2 regions of the Dactylosporangium sp. NPDC049140 genome follow, and region 1 is predicted to be linked to the other one. Evidence: riboswitches for the same ligand, from Rfam matches in the RefSeq annotation. Region 1 holds a riboswitch; the other holds the start of a gene.

Evidence for each region. Region 1 has a riboswitch for glycine ahead of AB0B76_RS12330 (L-serine ammonia-lyase). Riboswitches for the same ligand answer to the same signal wherever they lie in the genome.
Region 2: it holds a riboswitch for glycine, as region 1 does, so the genes downstream of both, gcvP (aminomethyl-transferring glycine dehydrogenase) here and AB0B76_RS12330 (L-serine ammonia-lyase) in region 1, are expected to answer to the same signal.

What each region holds. Positions count from the first base shown of each region.
Region 1 covers NZ_JBEZDS010000006.1:22,140-33,416, forward strand. The annotation lists gene AB0B76_RS12290 (ROK family transcriptional regulator) at 1-1,006, shown strand, start outside; gene AB0B76_RS12295 (dienelactone hydrolase family protein) at 1,298-2,080, opposite strand; partial or broken gene AB0B76_RS12300 (IS5/IS1182 family transposase) at 2,536-2,667, opposite strand; gene AB0B76_RS12305 (IclR family transcriptional regulator) at 2,784-3,527, opposite strand; gene eda (bifunctional 4-hydroxy-2-oxoglutarate aldolase/2-dehydro-3-deoxy-phosphogluconate aldolase) at 3,557-4,204, shown strand; gene AB0B76_RS12315 (sugar kinase) at 4,201-5,295, shown strand; gene AB0B76_RS12320 (LLM class flavin-dependent oxidoreductase) at 5,292-6,128, opposite strand; gene AB0B76_RS12325 (AbfB domain-containing protein) at 6,319-7,488, shown strand; glycine riboswitch at 7,522-7,616, shown strand; gene AB0B76_RS12330 (L-serine ammonia-lyase) at 7,734-9,089, shown strand; gene AB0B76_RS12335 (MMPL family transporter) at 9,106-11,277, shown strand, end outside.
Region 2 covers NZ_JBEZDS010000046.1:58,331-69,607, reverse strand. The annotation lists gene AB0B76_RS45835 (chorismate-binding protein) at 1-416, opposite strand, end outside; gene AB0B76_RS45830 (DUF5999 family protein) at 550-765, shown strand; gene gcvP (aminomethyl-transferring glycine dehydrogenase) at 787-3,612, opposite strand; glycine riboswitch at 3,684-3,777, opposite strand; partial or broken gene AB0B76_RS45820 (nucleotidyltransferase domain-containing protein) at 3,812-4,465, shown strand; gene AB0B76_RS45815 (nucleotidyltransferase domain-containing protein) at 4,514-5,260, shown strand; gene AB0B76_RS45810 (AAA family ATPase) at 5,257-5,796, shown strand; gene AB0B76_RS45805 (class I SAM-dependent methyltransferase) at 5,789-6,394, shown strand; gene AB0B76_RS45800 (ATP-binding protein) at 6,391-9,981, opposite strand; gene AB0B76_RS45795 (hypothetical protein) at 9,999-11,018, opposite strand; gene AB0B76_RS45790 (CDP-alcohol phosphatidyltransferase family protein) at 11,092-11,277, shown strand, end outside.

The DNA.
Region 1 (11,277 bases):
CAACGCCGACGCCGGGCGGGCCGTCGGGCTGCACTTCGACCCGATCGAGCTTGCCTGTGTCGTGGTCGACCTGCTGGGCCGGCCGCTCGTCACCGCCCGCCGCCCGACCCCCGCCGACATGGACCCGGCCAAGGTCACGGCGGCGATGGCCGGCCTCGTCGGGGAGGTGCTGGCCGCCGCCGGGGTCGAGCGCGAGCGGGTGCTCGGCGTGGGGCTGGCCGCCCCCGGGCCGATCGACCAGTCGCTCGGCGAGGTCATCTCGCCGCCCCAGCTGTCGGACTGGACCCGCGTGCCGCTCAAGCAGATGGTCGCCGACGCCACCGGGCTGCCGGTCACGCTGGACAACGACGCGACCGCCGCGGCGATCGGCGAGCGCTGGGCGGGCGCCGGGCGCGGGGTCGCGAACTTCGCGTACTTCTTCCTCGGCACCGGTGTCGGCGGCGGCCTCGTGCTCGGCCACCAGGTCCATCGGGGCGGGTCCATGAACGCCGCCGAGTTCGGGCACACCTCGGTTACGGAGAGTGGCCCTGACTGCTACTGCGGCAACCGGGGGTGCCTCGAGAGCCTCATCAACCCGGCGGCGCTGGTCGCCGACGCCCGCCGGCTTTTGGCCGCCGGCGATGAGAGCGCTCTCACGAAGGCTTACCGGCGGTCACCGTCCACTGTGGATCACGGGGCCCTGTGCCGGGCGGCCGCGGCCGGCGACGAGCTCGCCGCCGGGGTGATCGGGCGGGCCGCCGAGCGCCTCGCCGCGGTCGCGGTCAATGTGGTGAACATCGTCGACGTGGAGCTCATCATTCTCGGCGGGCACGGCATCCGCCACGTGGAGACGCAGTTCCGCGGCGCGGTGGTGCGGGCGCTGGGGGAGCGGGCCATCGCGCGGCGCATTCGCGACGTCGAGGTGGCCCTGTCCCCGCTGGGCGACGACGCGGCCGTGATCGGGGGCGCGGCCCTGGTGCTGCACTCGACGTACTCGCCGCAGGTTTCCGCCCTGCTTGCCGGCTAGGGTCCGTTTCATAAGTCTGGTCCGAGCCCCTCGCTGATGGCTGTCGGGCTCCAGTTGATCCGTTACACATCGGCTTCACTTGACGGGTGACAATCGGCCGGATCTCTCCTGTTCTGCCGTCACAGTGCGCAACCAGCGTGCCGTCCTATCGCCGGGGAAGCGATCCTCGATGCCGGTGAAGACGCGCGGTCAGCGGCAGAGGAGTGCGTCGAGTGCGCAGCGCCGATTTCACGAATGAGGTAAGAGGCCATTTCACCTTCCATCATCCGCGTGCCGACGACCAATGCGCCGTCAGCCTTCCTCATGCGTTGCGGCAAGGAACGTGCGAGTAGCGTCGAACGAGCGCTCGTCGGCGGTCCGGTCGTAGGCGACGCCGGGAACCGAGCCCGGCGCTGCGTGCTTGTGCGTGAAGCCGTGCATGGCCTGGCCGTAGATGTTGAGCTGCCAATCGGCGTCCGCACGGCTCATCTCATCAGCGAATGCGACGACGTCGGCGATCGGGATGTGCGGGTCCGATGCGCCGTGGCAGACGAGTACCTTCGCCGTGACTGTGCCGCGCTCGGCGGGTTTGTTTGTCGTCAGGCTGCCGTGAATGCTCACGACGGCGCCGACGTCCGCGCCCGACCGGGCCAGCGCCAGGGCGGCCATGCCGCCGAAGCAGAAGCCGATGGCGGCCAGGTTCCCACTCACCTCGGGGCAGTCCGCGAGTGCTGTTAGCCCGGCCTGGCCTCGGCGGACCAGCAGGGCAGGGTTGTCGCGCAGGGCGGTGAGGCATGCCATGACTCGCGCGCGGTCGCCCGCGATGCCGTCGCCGTACATGTCGCAGGCGAGGACGGCATAGCCGAGTTCGGCGTAGCGGTGTGCTTGATCCCGTGCGTGTTGGTCGAGGCCGGCGCCACCGTGAATGAGCAGGATCCCGGGTTTCGGGCGCGGTTGCGCTTCGTTCCATACGAGAACGCCGGTCAATGAGGTATCGACGTCGCTGTAGGACACGGTGCGGGTCGCGATCGTCGTGGGTGCGGCAGGCGGCTCGGAGGATTGTCCCGATGAGGGGAAAGAGCGTTCAACATCCATGACGGGCGACGCTAACAGAAACGTCAGATGAACCGCATCTATCATACTACGATAAACAAAATTTGGGAAGTTCAATGGAGTTGCAGTTTCATCTCAACTTCGAGCCTTTGGTGAAGGCTTTTATGCCGATGATCGAGTCGGCTGCCGAATACTGATCCTTCCTGATGCCGGTTCGCGTCCAAACGCGGCGCGAAGACACGCTCCTATGAGCGAGTCCCAGATCAGACTCGATACCCGAACTACGCACTCAATTCGGCAGAAGCGAATGGCTGGGACGACCGGCGTCGTGGACGGCCGGCGTCACGGTCCGTGTCCGGCATGCTCAAGGCAGGTGTAACCCGTCAACTGGAGTCACCGTGTAACGGATCATGATGCCGCACTCGACGGCGTGGCGCTGTCGGCAGCGGATCGGGTCGAACGCGGGCGGCCTGATCGGCCTTGCTGGGGATGCACGCGGTGATGCCGCGGGATCGGCCGAGCGCGTGGTCGGCGGGCTCATGGACCCCGCCGGGCGGCTCCTGCCGCAGGTGGCCGTCGCGGCGGGCGCCGGCGGCGTGCTGATGTGCGCGGCTGGTCGTGGAGTCGACGTCCCGCCACGGCGCGCTGAACCATCTACCCGAGACCTCTTCAGTTATCGATCACCGCCACGCCGCGACCCCACGCAGCCCGGCCACTTCTGAAACACGCGCTGGGACGACAGGGCCTACAGGAAGCGTCGCGCGCTGGCGGCCTTGGAAACCGCCTCCGACAGCGCCGCCGCCACTTCGTCCACTGTGGACGGAGAGACCCGCGTGCGGGGGATCGACAGGCTTATCGCGTCGGTCGCCGGCTCGCGCATCGGCACGACCCGCGCCACGCACACGATGCCCTCGGTGTTCTCCTCGCGGTCCACGGCGTAGCCGGCCGCCCGGATCGAGGCCAGCTCCGCGTGCAGCGCGGCCCGGTCCGTGATCGTGTGCGGGGTCAGGGCCGGCAGCGGGTCGGGCAGCAGTGCGTCGACCTCGGCGAGGGGGCGGCCGGCGAGCAGTACCTTGCCCAGCGCGGTCGCGTGCGCGGGAAGGCGACGGCCGATCGCGGAGTACAGCCGCAGCGGATGCACCGACTCCCGCTTGGCGACATAGGTGATGTCGCGGCCGTCGAGGCGGCCGAGGTGCGTGGTCTCGCCGAAGCGCGCGGCCAGGTCGTCGAGGATGCCGGCGAGCAGCCCCACGGTGTCGTCGGCGTCGAGGTAGGCCGCGCCGACCTGCAGCGCCCGCAGCCCGAGCCGGAAGCGGGTGTCGGACGCCTCGATCCAGCCGCGGGCGGCCATCGTGCGCAGGATGCCGTGCAGGCTGCTCTTCGGGATGTCGAGCAGCCGCGTGAGCTCCGACAGCGTCGACGGGCCCGCGGCGGCCAGCGCCTCCAGGATGTCCAGGGTCCGGTCCGCTGATTTGACGGGTGTGGTCACGCGGCCCCCCATGCACTATGGTCACGGACGTGACCGACGTTCAGCATACTGAACACCCCACCGTCGTAGAAGTCATTGCCACCGGGAAGATCGTGCCGGTCGTCGTGCTCGAGGACGCCGCCGACGCCGCGAGCCTGGCCGACGCCCTCGTCGCCGGCGGCCTGGGCTGCGCCGAGGTGACGTTCCGGACCGCCGCCGCGGCCGACGCCATCCGTGCCATGAGCGACCGCCCCGGCATGCTCGTGGGCGCGGGCACCGTGCTCAATGTGGCGCAGGTCGACCGGGCCGTGGCGGCGGGCGCGAAGTTCGTCGTGAGCCCCGGCTTCAGCGCCGCCGTCGTGGCGCGCTGCCAGGAGCACGGCGTGCCGGTGTTCCCCGGCGTCGCCTCGCCGAGCGAGATCATCCAGGCCCTCGACGCGGGCCTGGACACCGTGAAGTTCTTCCCGGCCGAGCAGCTGGGTGGGGTACCGATGGTGAAGGCCCTCGCCGCTCCCTTCCGCTCCGTCAGGTTCATCCCCACGGGCGGCGTCAACACCGGCAACCTCGCCGACTACCTCGCCGTGAAGTCGGTGCTGGCCGTCGGCGGGACCTGGATGGTCGCGCCCGACCTGCTCGCCGCCCGCGACTGGGACGCCGTCACCAGCCGCACCCGAGACGCATTGGAGCAGACCCGATGATCACCGTGCGGCCGGCGGCCGAGTGCCGCTACGACCTCGTCTCGCTCGGCGAGGTCATGCTCCGCCTCGACCCGGGCGAGGGTCGCATCCGCACCGCGCGGCAGTTCCGGGCCTGGGAGGGCGGCGGCGAGTACAACGTGGCCCGCGGGCTGCGCCGCTGCTTCGGGCTGCGCACCGGGCTCGTCAGCGCGTTCGCCGACAACGACGTGGGCCGGCTGCTGGAGGACCTGATCCTGCAGGGCGGGGTGGACACGGCGTTCGTGAAGTGGGTGCCGTACGACGGAATCGGCCGCACCGTCCGCAACGGCCTGAACTTCACCGAGCGCGGGTTCGGGGTGCGCGGCGCCGTCGGCGTCTCCGACCGCGGGCTCACCGCGGCCGGCCAGCTGCGCCCGGGCGACGTGGACTGGGAGCACCTCTTCGGCGAGCTCGGCGTGCGCTGGCTGCACACCGGCGGCATCTACGCGGCCCTGTCCGAGACCACCCCGGACACGATCGAGGCGTGCCTGGCCGCGGCCCGCCGGCACGGCACCGTGATCTCGTACGACCTCAACTACCGGCCGAGCCTGTGGAAGGCGATCGGCGGCCAGGAGCGGGCCCGCGAGGTGAACCGCCGCCTGGCCGGCTTCGTCGACGTGATGATCGGCAACGAGGAGGACTTCACCGCCTGCCTCGGCCTTGAGGTGCCCGACACCGACATCGACGGCGGCGAGCTGGACTCGGCGAACTTCCGCACGATGATCGCGGCGGCGGTCGCGGCGTACCCGAACTTCCAGGTCGTCGCGACCACCCTGCGCGGCGTGCACACCGCCACCGTGAACGACTGGGGCGCGATCGCCTGGGCCGACGGCGACTTCGCCGAGGCCACCCACCGTCCGGCCCTGGAGATCCTGGACCGGGTCGGCGGGGGCGACAGCTTCGCCTCGGGCCTCATCTACGGCCTGATGACGTTCGGCGACGTGAAGACCGCCGTCGAGTACGGCGCGGCCCACGGCGCCCTGGCCATGACCACCCCGGGCGACACCTCGATGGCGAGCCTGAAGGAGGTCGAGGCGCTGGTCGCCGGGGCCGGCGCCCGCGTGCAGCGCTAGAGCACGGTCTCGGCCAGCAGCTCGATCTGGGCCGGGTCGTCGCCGTAGCAGTACAGGACCAGCTCGTCGGCGCCGAAGTCGCGGTACGCGGCAACGGTGTCGGCGAGCTGTCCGGCGTCCGTGACCGGGTCGCCCCAGCCCGAGCGGCCCGTGAACGCGTAGTACTCCGCCACCGCGCGCCGCGCCCGGGCGATCGACTCGGGCGAGCCCGCCGCGGCGTTGATCTGGCAGACCAGGCGCGGGCGGCCGGTGCGCCCGGCCTCGGCCCACTGGTCGTGCACGGTGCGCACGAGACCGCCGGCCCACTGCAGCGGGGCCGCGCACAGGAACCCGGCGCCATAGCGGGCGACCCGGGCCAGGGCCGCGGGCGCGAAGCCGCCGATGAGCAGCGGCGGGCCGCCGGGCGTGGCGGGGGCGGGGCCGACCGGCGTCTGCGGGTACGCCCGCCCGGCCCAGATGTCGTGCAGGTCGGCGAGCATCCGGTCCATGATCGGCCCGCGCCGGTCGATCGGCACGCCCGCGGCCGCGTGGTCGTCGTCGCGGCCGCCGATGCCGACGCCGAGCGTGAGGCGCCCGCCCGACATCAGGTCGAGCGTCGCGGCCTGCTTGGCCAGCAGCGCGGTGCCGCGCAGTGGGGCGAGCAGGACCTCGGTCTGCAGCCGGATTCGGGTGGTGGCGCCGGCCAGGGCGGCGAGGGCGACGAGCGGCTCGGGATTGTCGTAGGCGAGCCGGTCGAGCAGCGCCACGGTGGCGAAGCCGGCCGCCTCGGCGCGGCGGGCCCATTCGGGCAGCCGCGCGGGGTCGCTGATGGGCAGGCCAAGGCCAAGATCCATGATTCGGTACTCCCTGTAGGTGGGCAGCAAACAGTGCTGTCGCCACCTCCTCCCCGCGACTGCTGCGAGGTCCCGCCCCCATCTGCGACGTCCATCTCGGGGGCGGAATTCGGAGTTCCAACGCCAATTGTACCCGACGAACAAAATTCAAATATTTACAACAATGAATCACACACATAACGTCGGATTCATGCGTCGTCTGCTCACCGCACTCGCCGCGACGGCCGCCACCGTCGCGGCGCTCCTGGCCGTGCCGGCCGCCGCCCACGCCGAGTCGAACGGCGGGGTGCGCATCCTGCCCCTCGGCGACTCGATCACCGACGGCTTCAACGTGCCCGGCGGGTACCGCATCAACCTGTGGCGCGCCCTGGCCGCCGCCGGCCACCCGGCCGACTTCGTCGGCTCCCAGTTCAACGGCCCGTCCGACCTGCCCGACCACGACCACGAGGGGCACCCCGGCTGGCGCATCGACCAGGTCGACGCGAGCGCCGCCGCCTGGGTGTCGTCCACCGCGCCCCGCAGCGTGCTGGTCCACCTCGGCACCAACGACGTCATCCAGGGCTACGACCCCGGCAACGCCCCCGCGCGGCTGTCCGCGCTCATCGACCACGTGCGCGCGGCCGCGCCCGGCGCCGACGTGTTCGTCGCCTCGATCATCCCGCTGGCCGACGCCGGGCGGGAGTCGGCCGCGAACGCGTTCAACGCCACCATCCCCGGCATCGTGAACGGCAAGGGAACCAAGGTCCACTTCGTCGACATGCACGCCGCGCTGAACACCGGCGACCTCGCCGACGGGGTCCACCCGACGCGCGCCGGCTACGACAAGATGGCCGCGCGCTGGGCCTCGGCCCTGGCCGCCGTGCCCGGCTCGGCCGGCGACGACGGGGCGCCCGCCACGCTGCCGTCCGGCTCCTACGTCTCGCTGCGGGCCACGACGGCGTGCTGCACGACGCGGTACGTGCGCCACATGAACGGCCTCGGCTACACCGAGGCGGTGTCGTCGGCCAGCGACCAGCTGCTCAAGCAGGACGCCACCTGGCGCGTGGTGCCCGGCCTGGCGGGCGGCTGCTACAGCCTCCAGTCCCGCAACTACCCGGCCTACTACCTGCGGCACCAGAACGGCCGCGCGAAGATCAGCGCCGATGACGGTACCGCCCTGATGCGCGCCGACGCGACGTGGTGCGCGCGCACGTCCCCGGGCGGGGTGCGGCTGGCGTCCTGGAACTTCCCGGGCTCCTACCTGCGCCACATCAACGCCGAGCTGTGGCTGGCCACGCCCGGCGGCAGCGCGGCCCAGGACAATGCCGGCAGCCTCGTCCCCGACATCACGTGGGCCGTTGCCGCGCCCTGGGCCCCGTAGTACGGTCGGCCCGACAACCGAATACGCGCCGCTCGACCCGCGACGGGAGAGCCCCCTTGTGACGCAAGGGGCGCCGAAGGAGCAACTCTCCCCGAGAATCTCTCAGGCCCATGTACCGCCGCGGGGAGGCAACTCTGGAAAGCCGGGACGTCGCGTCCCGCGCCCACGGTGCAAGCCGCCCCGGCGGTGAAGCTCTCAGGCATTCGATGACAGAGCGGGGAGGCCCGACCTCACTAGGAGCCTCCATGACGCTCAGCGCGTTCGACCTGTACTCAATCGGCATCGGCCCGTCCTCGTCGCACACGGTCGGGCCGATGCGCGCCGCCCGCCGCTTCGCCGCCCGCCTGGCCGGCGACGGGCTCCTGCCGCGCACCGGCCGCGTCAAGGCCGAGCTCTTCGGCTCGCTCGGCGCGACCGGGCACGGCCACGGCTCGGCGAAGGCCGTCATGCTCGGCCTCGAAGGCGCCGACCCCGCCACCGTGGACACCGACGCCGAGGCGGGCGGCGCCGGCCGGATCGCCCTGCTGGGCGAGCACGACATCCCGTTCAGCGTCGACAACGACCTCGTGCTCCACCGCCGCCGCTCCCTGCCCGAGCACCCCAACGGCATGCGCTTCACCGCGTGGACCGACAGCGGCGAGGAGCTGCTCACCCGCACGTACTTCTCCGTCGGCGGCGGCTTCGTGGTCGGCCCCGACGGCGGCATCGCCGAGGCCGACGTCCCGGTGAAGTTCCCGTTCACCACCGGCGCCGAGCTGCTCGCCCACTGCGAGGGCCGCTCGATCTCCGACGTGATGCTGGCCAACGAGCTGTCCTGGCGCTCCGAGGCGGAGATCCGCGCCGAGTTGCTGCACATCTGGTCGGTCATGCAGGCGTGCGTGCACAGCGGCTGCACCCGCCCGGCCGGCGTGCTGCCGGGTGGCCTGAAGGTGCGCCGCCGGGCGCCGCGCCTCTTTGCTAGCTTAAGCGAAAAATCGGATATGTCGGACCCTCTGTACGTCATGGACTGGCTCAACCTCTACGCGCTCGCCGTCAACGAGGAGAACGCGTCCGGCGGCCGGGTCGTCACCGCCCCCACCAACGGGGCGGCCGGCATCATCCCCGCCGTCCTGCACTACGCAGTGCTTCCCAAGTTCGGCCGGTTCGTGCCCGGCGCCGACGACGACGGCGTGGTCCGGTTCCTGCTCGCCGCCGCGGCCGTCGGGATCATCATCAAGGGCAACGCGTCGATCTCCGGCGCCGAGGTCGGCTGCCAGGGCGAGGTCGGCTCGGCCTGCGCGATGGCCGCCGCCGGGCTGTGCGAGGCGCTCGGGGGCTCGCCCGGCCAGGTCGAGAACGCCGCCGAGATCGGCCTCGAGCACAACCTCGGCCTGACCTGCGACCCGGTCGGCGGCCTGGTGCAGATCCCGTGCATCGAGCGCAACGCGATCGCGAGCGTCAAGGCGGTGAACGCGGCCCGGCTCGCGCTCAACGGCGACGGCGCGCACCACGTCACGCTGGACAAGGTCGTGCGCACCATGCGGGAGACCGGCCGGGACATGTCGGTGAAGTACAAGGAGACGGCCCGCGGCGGCCTGGCCGTCACCGTGATCGAGTGCTGATGAGAAGCTTTCGGGCATGGCGCTCGGCGTGGTGGCGAGGATCGGTCGGTTCTGCTTCCGGCACCGCTGGTCGGTGATCGGGGTCTGGCTGGTGGTGGTCGTGCTCGGCGGGCTCGCGTTCGGGCCGGTCTTCCGGGCGATCGCCGACCCCACCAACCCCAAGCACGTCGAGGCGATCGACGGGCTGGACGCCGTCGCGACCGGCAACGACTCCAGCGGCACGGTCATCGGCCTCGTCGACCACGTCGACCCGCAGGCCCCCGCGGTCCGCACCGCCGTCGACGCCGCGGCCGCCGACCTCGGCCGCTCCGCCGGCGTGACCACGGTGGCCACCCCGTTCTCCGTGCCCGCCGGGCCGGCCGCCGCCTACGTGGCCGGCGACCGGCAGGCCCTGCTGATCGTCGTCACCCTCGCCAAGCTCGAGACCGGCGAGCGCGACGGTGTGCTGGCGACGCTGCGCACCCGGCTGCACCGGGTCGACGCCGATCTCGCGGCGGCCGGTGTACCGCAGGCCACGGTCGAGGTCGGCGGCAACCCGGCCCTCAACGCCGACGTGCGCGGCGCGCAGAAGGCGGACCTCGGCCGCGCCGAGCTGGTCTCGCTGCCGCTGACCCTGATCGTGCTCGTGTTCGTCTTCGGCGGGCTGGTCGCGGCCGGCCTGCCGGTGCTCGCCGCCGTGGTGTCCGTGGCCGCGGCCATGCCGCTGCTGTGGGCGTTCAGCCGGGTCACCGACCTCGACCAGAACGTCGTCACCGTGGTCACCCTGCTCGGCCTCGGCCTGTCGATCGACTACGGGCTGCTGCTCGTGGCCCGCTACCGGGAGGAGGTCGCGGCCGGCTTCGAGCCGCCGGAGGCGATCGGCCGGGCCTGGGCGACCGCGGGGCGCACCATCTTCTTCAGTGCGCTCACCGTCGCCGCGGCGCTGTCCGGCCTCATGATGTTCTCGGTCCACCAGCTCGGCGCCCTCGGCGCGGGCGGGGTGTCGATCGCGGTCGTGGCGATGCTTACCGCGCTGACCTTCACCGCCGCGCTCATCGGCGTGTGCCACAAGCGGATCCGGCCCCGGGCCCGCGCCCAGCGGACCGACGAGCGCGGGTTCTTCGCGAACCTGTCGCGGATCGTCCAGCGCCGGCCGGTGCTCATCGCGCTCGGCACCACCGTGGTGCTGCTGGCCGCCGGGTCGCCGCTGCTCGGGCTCACGCTGAAGCTTCCCCGGCTCGAGGGCGTGCCGCGCAGCATCGAGTCGGCCCGCGTCGCCGACGAGCTCGGCCAGCGCTTCGGCCGCGCGTACCGGCCGGTGGTGACCGTCGTCGCCCGTACCGACGCCAAGTCGCTCGACGCGTACGCCGCCCGGTGGGCGTCCGACCCGGCCGTCGCCGGCGTGCAGCCCGCCAAGCCGGCGGGCGAGGGGGTCGCGACGGTCGACCTCGCGCTGCGCGGCGGCTCCGAGGACGAGGCGGCCCAGGGGCTCGTGCACCGGCTGCGCGCCGACCGGCCCGCCGGGGTGCAGTCGTGGGTGGTCGGCGACGCCGCGATCCTCATCGACCTGGTCGGGTTGATCGTCGACGACCTGCCGGGCGCCGTGGCGGTCACCCTCGTGGCGATGGTGCTGCTGCTGTTCGCGATGACGGGGTCGCTCGTCGTACCCGTGAAGGCCGTGCTGGCCAACGTCGTGTCCCTCGGGGCCACTTTCGGCGTGATGGTCGCCGTGTTCCAGCACGGCTGGGGCTCCGGGGTCCTGCACACGCTCACCGTCGGCGGGCTCGACCCGTTCGTGGTGGTGATCGTGTTCGCCTTCGCGTTCGGGCTCTCCATGGACTACGAGGTCTTCCTGCTCGGGCGCATCAAGGAGTACGTCGAGCGCGGCGACGACACCGACACCGCCGTGCGCCGCGGCCTGCAGCACACCGGCCGGATCATCACCTCCGCCGCGCTGCTGATGGTCGTGGTCTTCGCCTGCTTCGCCGCGGCCGACCTCGGCCAGATCGAGCAGGTCGGGCTCGGCCTGCTCACCGCGGTCGTGATCGACGCGACGGTGGTGCGCTGCCTGCTGGTACCGGCGACGATGACGCTGCTCGGGCGCTTCAACTGGTGGGCCCCCGGCCCGCTGCGGCGCCTGCACGAACGCATCGGCCTGCGTGAGCACGCGCTGCCGCCCGCCCGGGAGCTGGAGACCGTCTCGGTCGAT
Region 2 (11,277 bases), on a different contig from region 1:
CTCGAACCCGGACGAACCGGCGGTGGAACGTTCACGGTTCCAGGTGACGGAAAGCCGACAGATCGAGCCGCGTTCCCGGCCCGGGGTGAGCGCCGCGGGCCGTGGGAGTACGCGATCGCCACAAGATCCGGCACGGAGGGTGTCGGCGAGGGTGTTACCGAGGGTGGCGACAGGAGGACCGAAATCCCGCAGGTGAACGCATCGGTGACGGTGGGTGACGCCGAAATGTCGGCGACATTTACGCCGTGCGACGCGGCGAACTCGGTAAGTAATTGAAGTGGGTCTCCACCGTCCCGCGCGTACCATTCAAGCCGGGAGCGCTCCCAGTTGCGCCCCCGACACGCGTCGGGTAGCCCGGGCGGATGAAGATCCACAGTCCCGGGCGCGTACCGGACAACCGGTCCTAGTGTGCTCATACGAAGGGTGGATTATCCCCAAGTTGTGCCGTCACATGTTCGGAATAGTGTCGTTGGCCGTAGTAGCGTGCATCACTGGTCATGTGAAGAACCACACAGGCCTCAACTGAACCTCTCAAATCGGAGACCCCCGATGCTCTGCCAGCACCAGCCCTCCTGTCCCACCGCCGAAGACATCGACCGCGAAGCCGCCCGCGTCGCCGCGAGCCACCCCGAACAGGGCTGGAGCCTCCTCTGCAACGGCGTGATCGTCTTCGAGGACACCGGCGAGCTTCTGCCCGATTGCTCCGTGATCGAGCCGCACCGCGGCTGGGCGCCGCACACCCTCGTGGGCGCCGCGCCGCGGTAACAGTCCGTAGCTACGGGGAGGTTACTCTTCGTAAGCGGAGGCCGGGGGACACGCGCAGACGAGGTTCCGGTCGCCGTAGCTGTCGTCGATCCTGCGCACCGGCGGCCAGTACTTCGCCTCGCGCGCCGCGGCGCTCGGATACGCCGCCACCGACCGCGAGTAGGCGTGCGACCACTCGTCGGCCGTGACCACCTCCGCCGTGTGCGGGGCGTGCAGGAGCGGGTTGTCGCCGGCCGGCCATTCGCCCGCCGCCACCCGGTCGATCTCCCCCTTGATCGCGATCATCGCGTCGCAGAACCGGTCCAGCTCCCCCAGGTCCTCGCTCTCGGTCGGCTCGACCATGAGCGTCCCGGTCACCGGGAACGACATCGTCGGGGCGTGGAAGCCGTAGTCGATGAGCCGCTTCGCCACGTCGGCGACCGTCACGCCGCTGGCCCGCGTGATCCCCCGCAGGTCGAGGATGCACTCGTGCGCCACGAGGTGCTCCGCCCCGCTGTACAGCACCGGGTAGTGCTCGCGCAGCCGGGCCGCCACGTAGTTGGCCGCCAGCACCGCGACCGCCGTCGCCTTCGCCAGCCCGTCGGGGCCCATCAGCCGCAGGTACGCCCACGGGATCGGCAGGATGCCGGCCGAGCCGAACGGCGCCGCCGACACCGGGCCGACCGGCGCGTCGGTGCCCAGGAACGGGTGCGAGGGCAGGAACTTGGCCAGGTGGGCGCGGACCGCGACCGGGCCGACGCCGGGGCCGCCGCCGCCGTGCGGGATGCAGAAGGTCTTGTGCAGGTTGAGGTGCGACACGTCGGCGCCGAACTTGCCGGGCTTGGCGAAGCCGAGCAGCGCGTTGAGGTTCGCGCCGTCGACGTAGACCTGCCCGCCGGCCTCGTGGACCTTCCCGCACAGCTCGGAGATGCCGGTCTCGTACACCCCGTGCGTCGACGGGTACGTGACCATGATGGCGGCCAGGCGGTCCCGGTGCTGCTCGATCTTGCGGTCCAGGTCGGCGAGGTCGACGTTGCCGAGCTCGTCGCAGGCCACGACCGCGACGCGCATGCCGGCCATGACGGCGCTGGCCGCGTTGGTGCCGTGCGCGCTGGACGGGATCAGGCACATGTCGCGCCCGGTGTCGCCCCGGTCGCGGTGGTACGCCCGGATCGCCAGCAGCCCCGCGAGCTCGCCCTGCGACCCGGCGTTGGGCTGCAGGCTCACCGCGTCGTAGCCGGTGACCTCGCCGAGCCAGCGCTCGAGGTCGCCGATCAGCCGGCGGTACCCCTGGGTCTGCGAGACGGGCGCGAACGGGTGGACGTTGGCGAACTCGGGCCAGGTGATCGGCTCCATCTCGGTGGTCCCGTTGAGCTTCATGGTGCAGGAGCCCAGCGGGATCATGCCGCGGTCGAGCGCGTAGTCCTTGTCCGAGAGCCGGCGCAGGTACCGCAGCATCGCCGTCTCGGAGCGGTGCGTGGCGAACACCGGGTGCGTGAGATAGGCCGACGCCCGGCGCAGCCCGGCCGGGACCGCGTCGGTCGTGTCGAGCTCGGTGACGTCGACGTGGGACAGGCCGAAGGCGGCGAGCACGTCGCGCAGGTGCCCGAAGGTCGTGGTCTCGTCGCAGGCGATGCCGACCCGGTCGGCGTCGACGCGGCGCAGGTTGATCCCGCGGGCCGCGGCCGCCTCGACGATCGGTCCGGCCTGGCCGGGTACCACCGCGGTCACCGTGTCGAAGAAGGCCCCGTGCTCGGTGGCCACCCCGCCCGCCCGCAGCCCCGCGGCGAGGCGCACGGCCATGTCGTGGGTCCGCGCCGCGATCTCGCGCAGCCCGTCGGGGCCGTGGTAGACGGCGTACATGCTGGAGGTCACGGCGAGCAGCACCTGCGCGGTGCAGATGTTGCTGGTCGCCTTCTCGCGGCGGATGTGCTGCTCGCGGGTCTGCAGCGCGAGGCGGTAGGCGGGGGCGCCGCCGGCGTCGCGGGACACGCCGACCAGGCGGCCGGGCAGGGTGCGCTCGAGGCCCTGGCGGACCGAGATGTAGCCGGCGTGCGGGCCGCCGAAGCCCATCGGCACGCCGAGGCGCTGGGCGCTGCCGACGGCGACGTCGGCCCCGATCGCGCCGGGCTCGCGCAGCACGCACAGGGCGAGCAGGTCGGCGGCGACGGTGACGATCGCGCCCCGCTCGTGGGCGAGCGCGATCAGGGCCTCGTGGTCGCGCACGGCCCCGGAGGCGCCGGGGTACTGCAGGTGCAGCCCGAAGAACGCCTCGGGCAGCTCCTCGGCGGCCAGGTCGAGCACGTGCACCTCGATGCCGAGCGGTTCGGCGCGGGTCCGGATGACGGCGAGGGTCTGCGGCAGCACGTCGGCGTCGACGACGTACACCTCGGATCTGACCTTGGAGGAGCGCCGGGCGAGCGTCATGCCCTCCGCGGCCGCGGTCGCCTCGTCGAGCAGCGACGCCCCGGCGACGGGCAGCCCGGTCAGGTCGGCGACGACCGTCTGGAAGTTCAGCAGTGCCTCGAGCCGCCCCTGGGAGATCTCCGGCTGGTACGGCGTGTAGGCGGTGTACCACGACGGGTCCTCGAGCACGTTGCGCAGGATCACCGGCGGCGTGTGCGTGCCGTAGTACCCGAGGCCGATCATCGACACGAGCGGCCGGTTCGCCGACGCGAGCGCCCGCAGCTCGGCCAGGACCTCGGCCTCGGACGCGGCGAGCGGCAGGTCGAGCGGCTGGTGCCAGCGGATCGAGCCCGGGATGGCGGCGGTCATGAGATCCTCGACCGTCTCGTACCCGACGGTCTTGAGCATGCGGGCCTGTTCGTCGGCGCTCGGGCCGATGTGCCGCGCGGCAAAACTGGTCATGGGCGCACTCTCTGGGTCTCGGGGCAGGGGCGGACACGCTCCTCCCCCTCTGTCGAAGACTCCAGAGGTGCCAACCCGCAGCGGTCCTTTTGCCTGAGAGGTTCCGGGGAGGATTTGCCCCTTCGGCGCCGCTGACGTGCTCAGCGGTCTCTCCCACGCGGGTATTGCCGGCACGCCTACCCTACCAACTGTGCAGGACTTGACCATCGTGGCGAAGCACACGATCTACTCGGCGGTCGTCGGCTCCCGGGCGTACGGGCTCGACGGCCCGGCCTCGGACACCGACCGCCGGGGCGTGTTCCAGGCGCCCACCGACGCCTTCTGGTCCCTCGACAAGCCGCCCACGCACGTGGAGGGCCCGCGGCCGGAGGAGTTCTCGTGGGAGGTCGAGCGGGCCTGCACCCTGGCCCTGGCCGCGAACCCGACGGTGTGGGAGTGCCTGTCGTCGCCCCTGGTCGAGCACGTCACCGACGCCGGCCGGGCGCTGCTGGACCTGCGCCCGGCGTTCCTGTCCCGCCGGGCGGCCCGCACCTACGGCGACTACGCCCGCGACCAGCTCAACAAGCTCACGTCGGTCCGCGCCCGCACCGGCGAGGTGCGCTGGAAGCAGGCGATGCACATGGCCCGCCTGCTGCGGGCGGGCGCCCACGTGCTGCGCACCGGCGAGGTCCTGGTCGACGTGTCCGCCCGGCGCGACGAGCTCCTGGCGATCCGCCGGGGCGAGCTGAGCTGGGAGGAGTTCCAGGCCCTGGCGGCCGCCCTGTCCGCCGACCTCGCCGCCGCGGAGTCGGAGTCGAAGCTGCCGGAGGAGCCGGACCGCGCCGCCGTGGAGCGCTTCCTGTTCGCCTTGCGAGCCCCGGCGGCGGTACCGCGGGAGCCCGCCCCGGCCGCCCCTCCCCCGATCCCGGACGGCATCCCGGCCTGGGCCGGCGAGGTGGCCGACGAGCACCCCTACCCGCTCGCGTTCGCCACCGTGAGCGGCGCCCACCTGTACGGCTTCGCGTCCGTGGACTCGGACCTCGACCTCCGCGCGTGCCACATCCTGCCGCTGGACGAGGTGGTGGGCCTGGAGACCGGCCCCGGCACGGTCGAGTCGGGCGGCGTCCGCGAGGGCATGGAGCTCGACGTGGTGAGCCAGGAACTGGCGAAGTTCATCCGCCTGCTGCTGCGCCCGAACGGCTACGTCCTCGAACAGCTGCTCTCCCCGCTGCTCGTGCGCACGTCGCCGCTGCACGAGCAGCTCAAGGCCCTGGCCCCGCACTGCCTGACCCCGGAGCACGCCCGCCACTACCTGGGCTTCGCGTCGGGCCAGTGGCTGCTGTACTCGAAGACGGGCGAGCTGAAGCCGGCCCTCTACACGCTGCGTGTCCTGCACACCGGCATCCACCTCATGCGCACCGGCGAGGTCGAGGCCGACCTGCGGGTGCTCAACACCCTGCCGTACGTCCCGGACCTCATCGAGGCCAAGAAGGCCGGCGAGCACCACGCCCTGCCCGAGTCGCTGGTGTCCCCGGCCCGCCTGGCCGCGGACGTGGCGAGGCTGACCGCTGACCTGGAGGCGGCCCGGGACGCGTCGAAGCTCCCCGCGGCACCGTCGGCCGCCCCGGCCCTGAACGACCTGCTGATCCGCACCCGGCTGGCCCGATGACGGCGGGCCCGGCCGTGTACCTGATCACGGGCATCCCGGCATCGGGCAAGTCGACGGTCGCCCAGGCGCTGGCCGAGCGCCTCCCCCGCTCGGTGCACCTGCGCGGCGACGCCTTCCGCCGCATGGTCGTCAACGGCCGCGCCGACATGACGCCGGCCCCGAGCGCCGAGGCCGCCGCCCAGCTCGCCCTGCGCCACCGCCTGACCGCGGGCGCCGCCGACACCTACCACGAGGCCGGCTTCACGGTGGTCGCGCAGGACGTGGTCCTCGGGGCCCACCTGCCGGCGATGGTCGCCGCGATCCGGGCCCGCCCCCTGTTCGTCGTCGCGCTCGGCCCCACCCCCTCCGCCGTGTCGGCCCGCGAGTCGGGCCGCGCGAAGTCCGCCTACGACCCGTACGGCTGGACCGTCGAGTCCCTCGACGCCGAACTGCGCGAGCGCACCCCGCGCATCGGCCTGTGGCTGGACACGTCCGACCAGTCGCCGCCCGAGACCGTCGACGCGATCCTCGCCGGGGCGCGGCCGTTGCATGACTGAGCCCCCGCAGGACCGCGCCCACCGCATCGCCGCCTTCCACGCCGGGCTGGACGGCCCTCCGTGGCGGGTGGCCGGCTGGGGCAGCGAGGCCCTCCAGCGCGTCCGCTTCGAGGCCCTCACCCGCGCCGCCGGCTACGCGGGCGGCACCGTGCTCGACTGGGGCTGCGGCCCCGGCGACCTGTACTTCCACCTCCGCGACATGAACCTCCCGTTCCAGTACACCGGCATCGACCTGGACCCCCGCATGGTGGAGCGCGCCGCCGCCCGCGGCGTCCCCAACGTCTCGCGGCTGCCCCTGGGCGCCCCGCCCCCAGGCCGCCACGACTACGTGTTCGCCAGCGGCATCTTCCAGTTCGCCGACCCGGACGACCCGCTCTACTACCTCGACACTTTAGAACAGGCGTACGACATTTCCTGGCGGGCCGTGGCCGCGAACTTCCTCAGCGCCCAGCGCCCGGACGCCGCCCGGGCCGAGGACGAGCTGTACGCCGACCCGTCGGTCCTGGGCCGCTTCGCCGCCGCCCTGACCAACCGCTGGCGGATCGACCACGCCTACCACCCCCAGGGCGCCGACTTCACGATCGCCCTGATCCACTAGGCGAACCGCGCCTCCCGCAGCCACGCCAGGTCGCCGAGCACGTCCGGGTCGGCGGCGGACGGCACGCGCGGCAGGCCCAGCACCTCCCGGGCCTCCGCCTCCGTGTCCGGGCCGAGGCTGAACACCCGCGCGAACATGCCCGCGGCGTCGTGGCGGCGCGCGGCGTGCAGCAGAACCGCATGCACGGCGGTGCTGGCCCGGTTGGCGGCATCCCGGACCGCGGGCACGTCCGCGGCCTGGGGATCGAGCACGAACCGGGTCAGGATCCGCCGGTCGCCCCGGCCGGCGCCGGCCGCCAGCGCCGCCGCGGTGCGCGGGAACCGGTCGAGGGCGCGCAGCAGGGCCAGCCAGGAGTCCTCCGGCAGGCCGGCCAGAGCGCCCGCGGCACCGATCCGCTCGGCCACCAGGGCGTCGGCGGCCTCCAGGCCGTCGCCGATCAGGAGCTGCAGCAGCGCGTACTCGACCGCCGTGCCGAAGTCGGCGCCGCCGGGGGCTTCGAACGGGTGGGCCCAGCCGATGTGGCGGCAGGACCGCAGCAACGGCGCCGTCGGGGGCGAGCCCACCATCTGCGCGAGCCGCCAGGCCGGATCGGCAATCGCCTTCACCCAGGTCACCGCGGCGATCGGCGGCGCGTCGGAACCGGTCAGGCGCAGCCGCGGCAGCTCCCGGTCCTGGCCGAGCGCGCACGCCTCCGCGAGGGCCGCGTTGCTGCCCGAAACGGGGATCGCCGGCAGCACCCCGGTCTCCCGGGTCTGCTGGGCGATGCGCTCCCACCGCGTGTCGAACCCGGCCCGGTCCAGGAAGTCCAGGGACCGCTGCAGCAGCAGCCGCCCGTCCGGCTCCGAGCGGCCGATCACCAGCGTGGCCAGGCCCGCCGTCAGGTCGTCGGCCAGCCCGACGGCGACCACCGCGGCCTCGTACACGGCGTCGCGCACCACCTCGGGCCCGCCGTACTCGACCCCGGTCGCGCGGGTGAACTCGACGACGCCGGGCGAACGGGCGCCGTGCAGCACGCCCACGAGGCCGACCAGCGACTTCGACGGGAACCAGGAGCGCCACAGCGACGTCAGCCGGGCCCAGTCCGACGTCGCGTCGTCGGCGGCGAGGTCCGAGACCGGCAGACGGTCGAGGACCGCCGCCACCACGACCAGGTTCAGGCTGTAGACGGCCAGCGACCCGAGCAGCGGCAGCCCCGGGTAGGGGGCCCGGCCGGCCCCGTCGGTGAACCAGCGCGGCGGCGAGGCGTGCAGCACCAGCGCGAGCTGCCGGTCGACGAGGGCGTGCAGGGCCGAGGCGAAGCCGGCGGGGTCGAGACCGTCCGCGGCGAGGCGGTGGGGCAGCCACTCGCGCAGCATCTGGGCGACGAGGGGGCGGTGGTGCAGGGCCTCGAAGGCGAGCGCGGCGTACCACTCGTCTCCCGGGTCGGCGAGCTTGGCCTCGAGGTCGCCGGCCAGGAGCGGGCTGGTGCGGTACACGTGGATCTGCGCGGCCAGCAGGATGACCCGGCGCAGGATCAGGTCGGCGGTGAGGAACTCGCCGAAGGTGTTGTGCAGGAACTCGAAGGACGCGGCCGCGCCGCGGCTGGAGTCGTCCGGGTCGCCCGAGCGGCTGCGGGACTCGTGGATGAAGAAGAAGCTGCCGAGCACCGCGTCGGCCGGGCTCAGGGTTCCGCCCTCGGTGCGGCGCAGCGCCCGGTGGTAGGCGAGGTCGGCGTCGAGGTCGGCCCGGCTGATGTGCACGGCGCGCCGGTTGAACATGCCGAGGGCGGCGAGGCCGAGGCGGTCGAGCTCGCGCTCGACGGCCGCGCGCCGGTCGGTCTCGGCGGCGGCGTGGAAGGCCGCGGCGGCCGCGGCGCCCTTGGTCAGCTCGCGCTCCACGAAGCGGCGCAGGAGGCTGTGGTACAGCGAGCTGCGGTCGAGGGCGGTGTCGGCGAGCTGGTTGGCCTGGGAGTCGTAGATGGCCAGCAGCAGCAGGAGCAGCGGCTGCCCGGCGAGGTCCCGCAGGCCCGGGGCGGCGGGCGGGGTGAACGGGCGCACGCCGGTGCGGTGGAAATGCCCGGCGTTGAGGTCGTTCCACTGCCGCGCCCAGGTGATCTGCCGGTCGTGGTCGAACTCGGCGAGGCGCAGCACGGCGGTGCCAGGCGGGACGACGGCCTTGTCGATGAGCGTGACCCGGCTGGTGACGAGCATCCGCACGGGCCGGTCCAGGTCGAGCTCGCGGCGCTGGAAGGCGTGCACCTGCTGCAGGTAGTCGGCGAAGACCTGACCGTTGGCCTGCAGCAGCTCGTCGTAGCCGTCGAGGATCACGAGCACCGGGCGCCCGGCGAGGGCGCGGCCGAACTCGGCCCAGTTGACGTCGTGGCCGCAGTCGCGGCGGATCTGCTCCTCGATCTGGGTCTGTACCGGGGTGCCGGGCGTGGCGTCGCGCAGCTCCAGCCGCACCACGTGGTGCCCGACGGCGGACAGGCGCGCGGCGAGCACCTGGGTGAGCAGCGACTTGCCGGAGCCGGGGTGGCCGAGCACGAGCAGCGGGGCGGTGACGCTGTACGCCGACTCGAGGGCGAGGACCATCGCGGCGGCGATGTCGTCGCGGTACGGCCGCGCCGCCCACAGCCGCTCGTCCTCGAGGCTCACCCGCGCCGCCGGGTAGCGCAGCTCCCGGTAGGGCTGCGGGACGAAGGCGTCGATGCGCGCCGGGTACCGCAGCGTCTCGAACTCGTCGACGACGACGGGCTCCAGCGCCTGCCGCTCGTGGGCCAGGGCGAGGGCGGTGGTGACCTCGGTGTGCACCTGGCCGGCCGGGGCGGACAGGGCCGCGGCGAGGCGGCGCAGGCCGACGTCGACGCCCTCGACGGCGGCGAGCACCAGCCCGAGCCGGGAGTCGATCGCGGCGGTCTGCTCGACGACGAGGGCCTGGGTCTTGGCGTGCTCGTAGGCGGCCGCCCAGGCGAAGAAGTCGCGGCCGGTCAGCATCAGGTCGAGGTACTGCGCGTAGTAGTGGCGCATGGCCAGCTCCGGCAGCGCCGCGCAGCCGGCCCGGAGCCGTTCGCGCTCCCACTCGCCCAAGTCGCGGGCCCCCTCGGCGAGGCGGGCGGCCATCGCGGTGTACATCGCCAGCCGCTGCTGGTCCTCGTCGGCGAAGCGGGCGGCCGGATGGGGCAGCGACACCGGCGGCAGGCCCGCGTACGCCTCCTCGGCCGCGGGCACCGCAACGTCCGGGGACTCCCGGGTCTCGGGCCCGTCGCCGGCGCGTAGCAGCTCGCCGAGCTCGCCGTCGGCCGCAGCCCAGAACGCCGTGTGGGTGATGAGCAGGTGCGCGGCCGCGAGCGACTCCGAGCGGTGCAGGAAGCCCTCCCCGCGCCGGGCCAGGCCGCGCGCGAGGTCACCGGCCAGCCGCACGGCGTCGCTCTTGAGATCGAACAGTCCCAGCAGTGGTACCGCCAGCGGGCCCAGCACCGCCGGGGCGAGCAGGAGGCTCGCGGTGATGAGCCGGTCCGCCGCCGCCAGCAGCGCGGGCTGGTCGTCGGCGACCATCCGGCGGACTTCCGCGTACGTGATCGCCGTGATCGGCTTCGATTTGCGGGTCACGCGGTGAACTTAGCCCGTCACGGGCGGCAGCGGGCCGAGTTGGCGTCGACCATCAGCAGCGACGAATCGACGGCCTCGAAGTCGGTGCCCTTGAGCGCCTTGAGCGCGTCGAGCTGAGTGTTGCTCCACTTCGCGTCCTCGGTGCCGGTGAAGTACCACGGGGAGCCGTTGTCGGCCAGGATCGCGCCGTACGTCTTCAGCGCCTGCGCCACCGCCCGGGCCTGCGGCGGGTACTTCGAGATGTCGACCGACGCCTTGAGCCGGAACCGGGCGCCCATCGGCGGCAGGGCCGCGTCGGTGGCGTCGGACGCGGCGTGGCGGGCCGGCCAGATGAAGGCCTTGCGGGTCTTCGGCGCGGTGAACCGGATGGCGTGGTCGATCTTCCCTGCGGCGGCCTCGTCGGCCCGGGGCAGGCCGGGCAGGATCGGCAGGCCCGCGGCGTCGGCCGAGGTCCAGCCGCTCTTGCGCAGGGCGTTGCCGCGCAGGTCGTACACGGCGCCGGAGCCCGCCTTCCAGCTGCCGTCGCCCTGCACGGTGGCGTTGTAGAGCTCGTACGCCTTGCAGGCCGCGGTGTCCTGGACGATCACGTGCCGGTCGCCGCCGGCGTCGGCGCCGCCCTCGACGCGGGCGTTGCGCGGGATCGGGTAGGGGCCGGGGTCGCTCTCGCCGGCGTACTCGAAGGTGACCTTCACCCCGGCCTGGCCCGCCGGGACGCTCGTCACCGGGATGCCGAACGTGGTGCCGAAGTCGGGGTGGGCGTGCGCGGCGGCGCCGATGCTCGCGACCCAGGAGGCCGAGTCCCGGTGTACCGGGAGCTTGGAGACGTCGGCGTGCCAGACGTTGTCGGCCGGGAAGATCGTGCACGGACCGGCCTTGGCGGACGACGCGGACGCGGACGCCGGCGCGGCCCCGAGCCCGCCCCCGGCGGCCGGGAGGGCCGACGCCTCCGCCGAAGGCGGCGGGGCCGGGGGCCGGGTCGCGGAGTGCGAGCAGCCCTGCAGTACCAATGCCAGAACAACGGCGATCGTCCGCCTCATGGGGCGCGACGCTACCCGGCGCGGCGCGAGCGCCTCCACGAGGTCACCCGTGCGGGCTGTTAGCATTCCGGGCGTGGCAGACCGGCAGGGTCTCGGGCCGGTGCTCACCGTCCCGAACCTCATCAGTTTTACGCGCCTGCTCGGCGTGCCATTGTTCCTGTACCTGTTCCTCGCCACCGACGCGACCGGCTGGGCCGTCGCCGTGCTCGTCATCGGCGGGCTGAGCGACTGGGTCGACGGGTTCGCGGCGCGCCGCCTG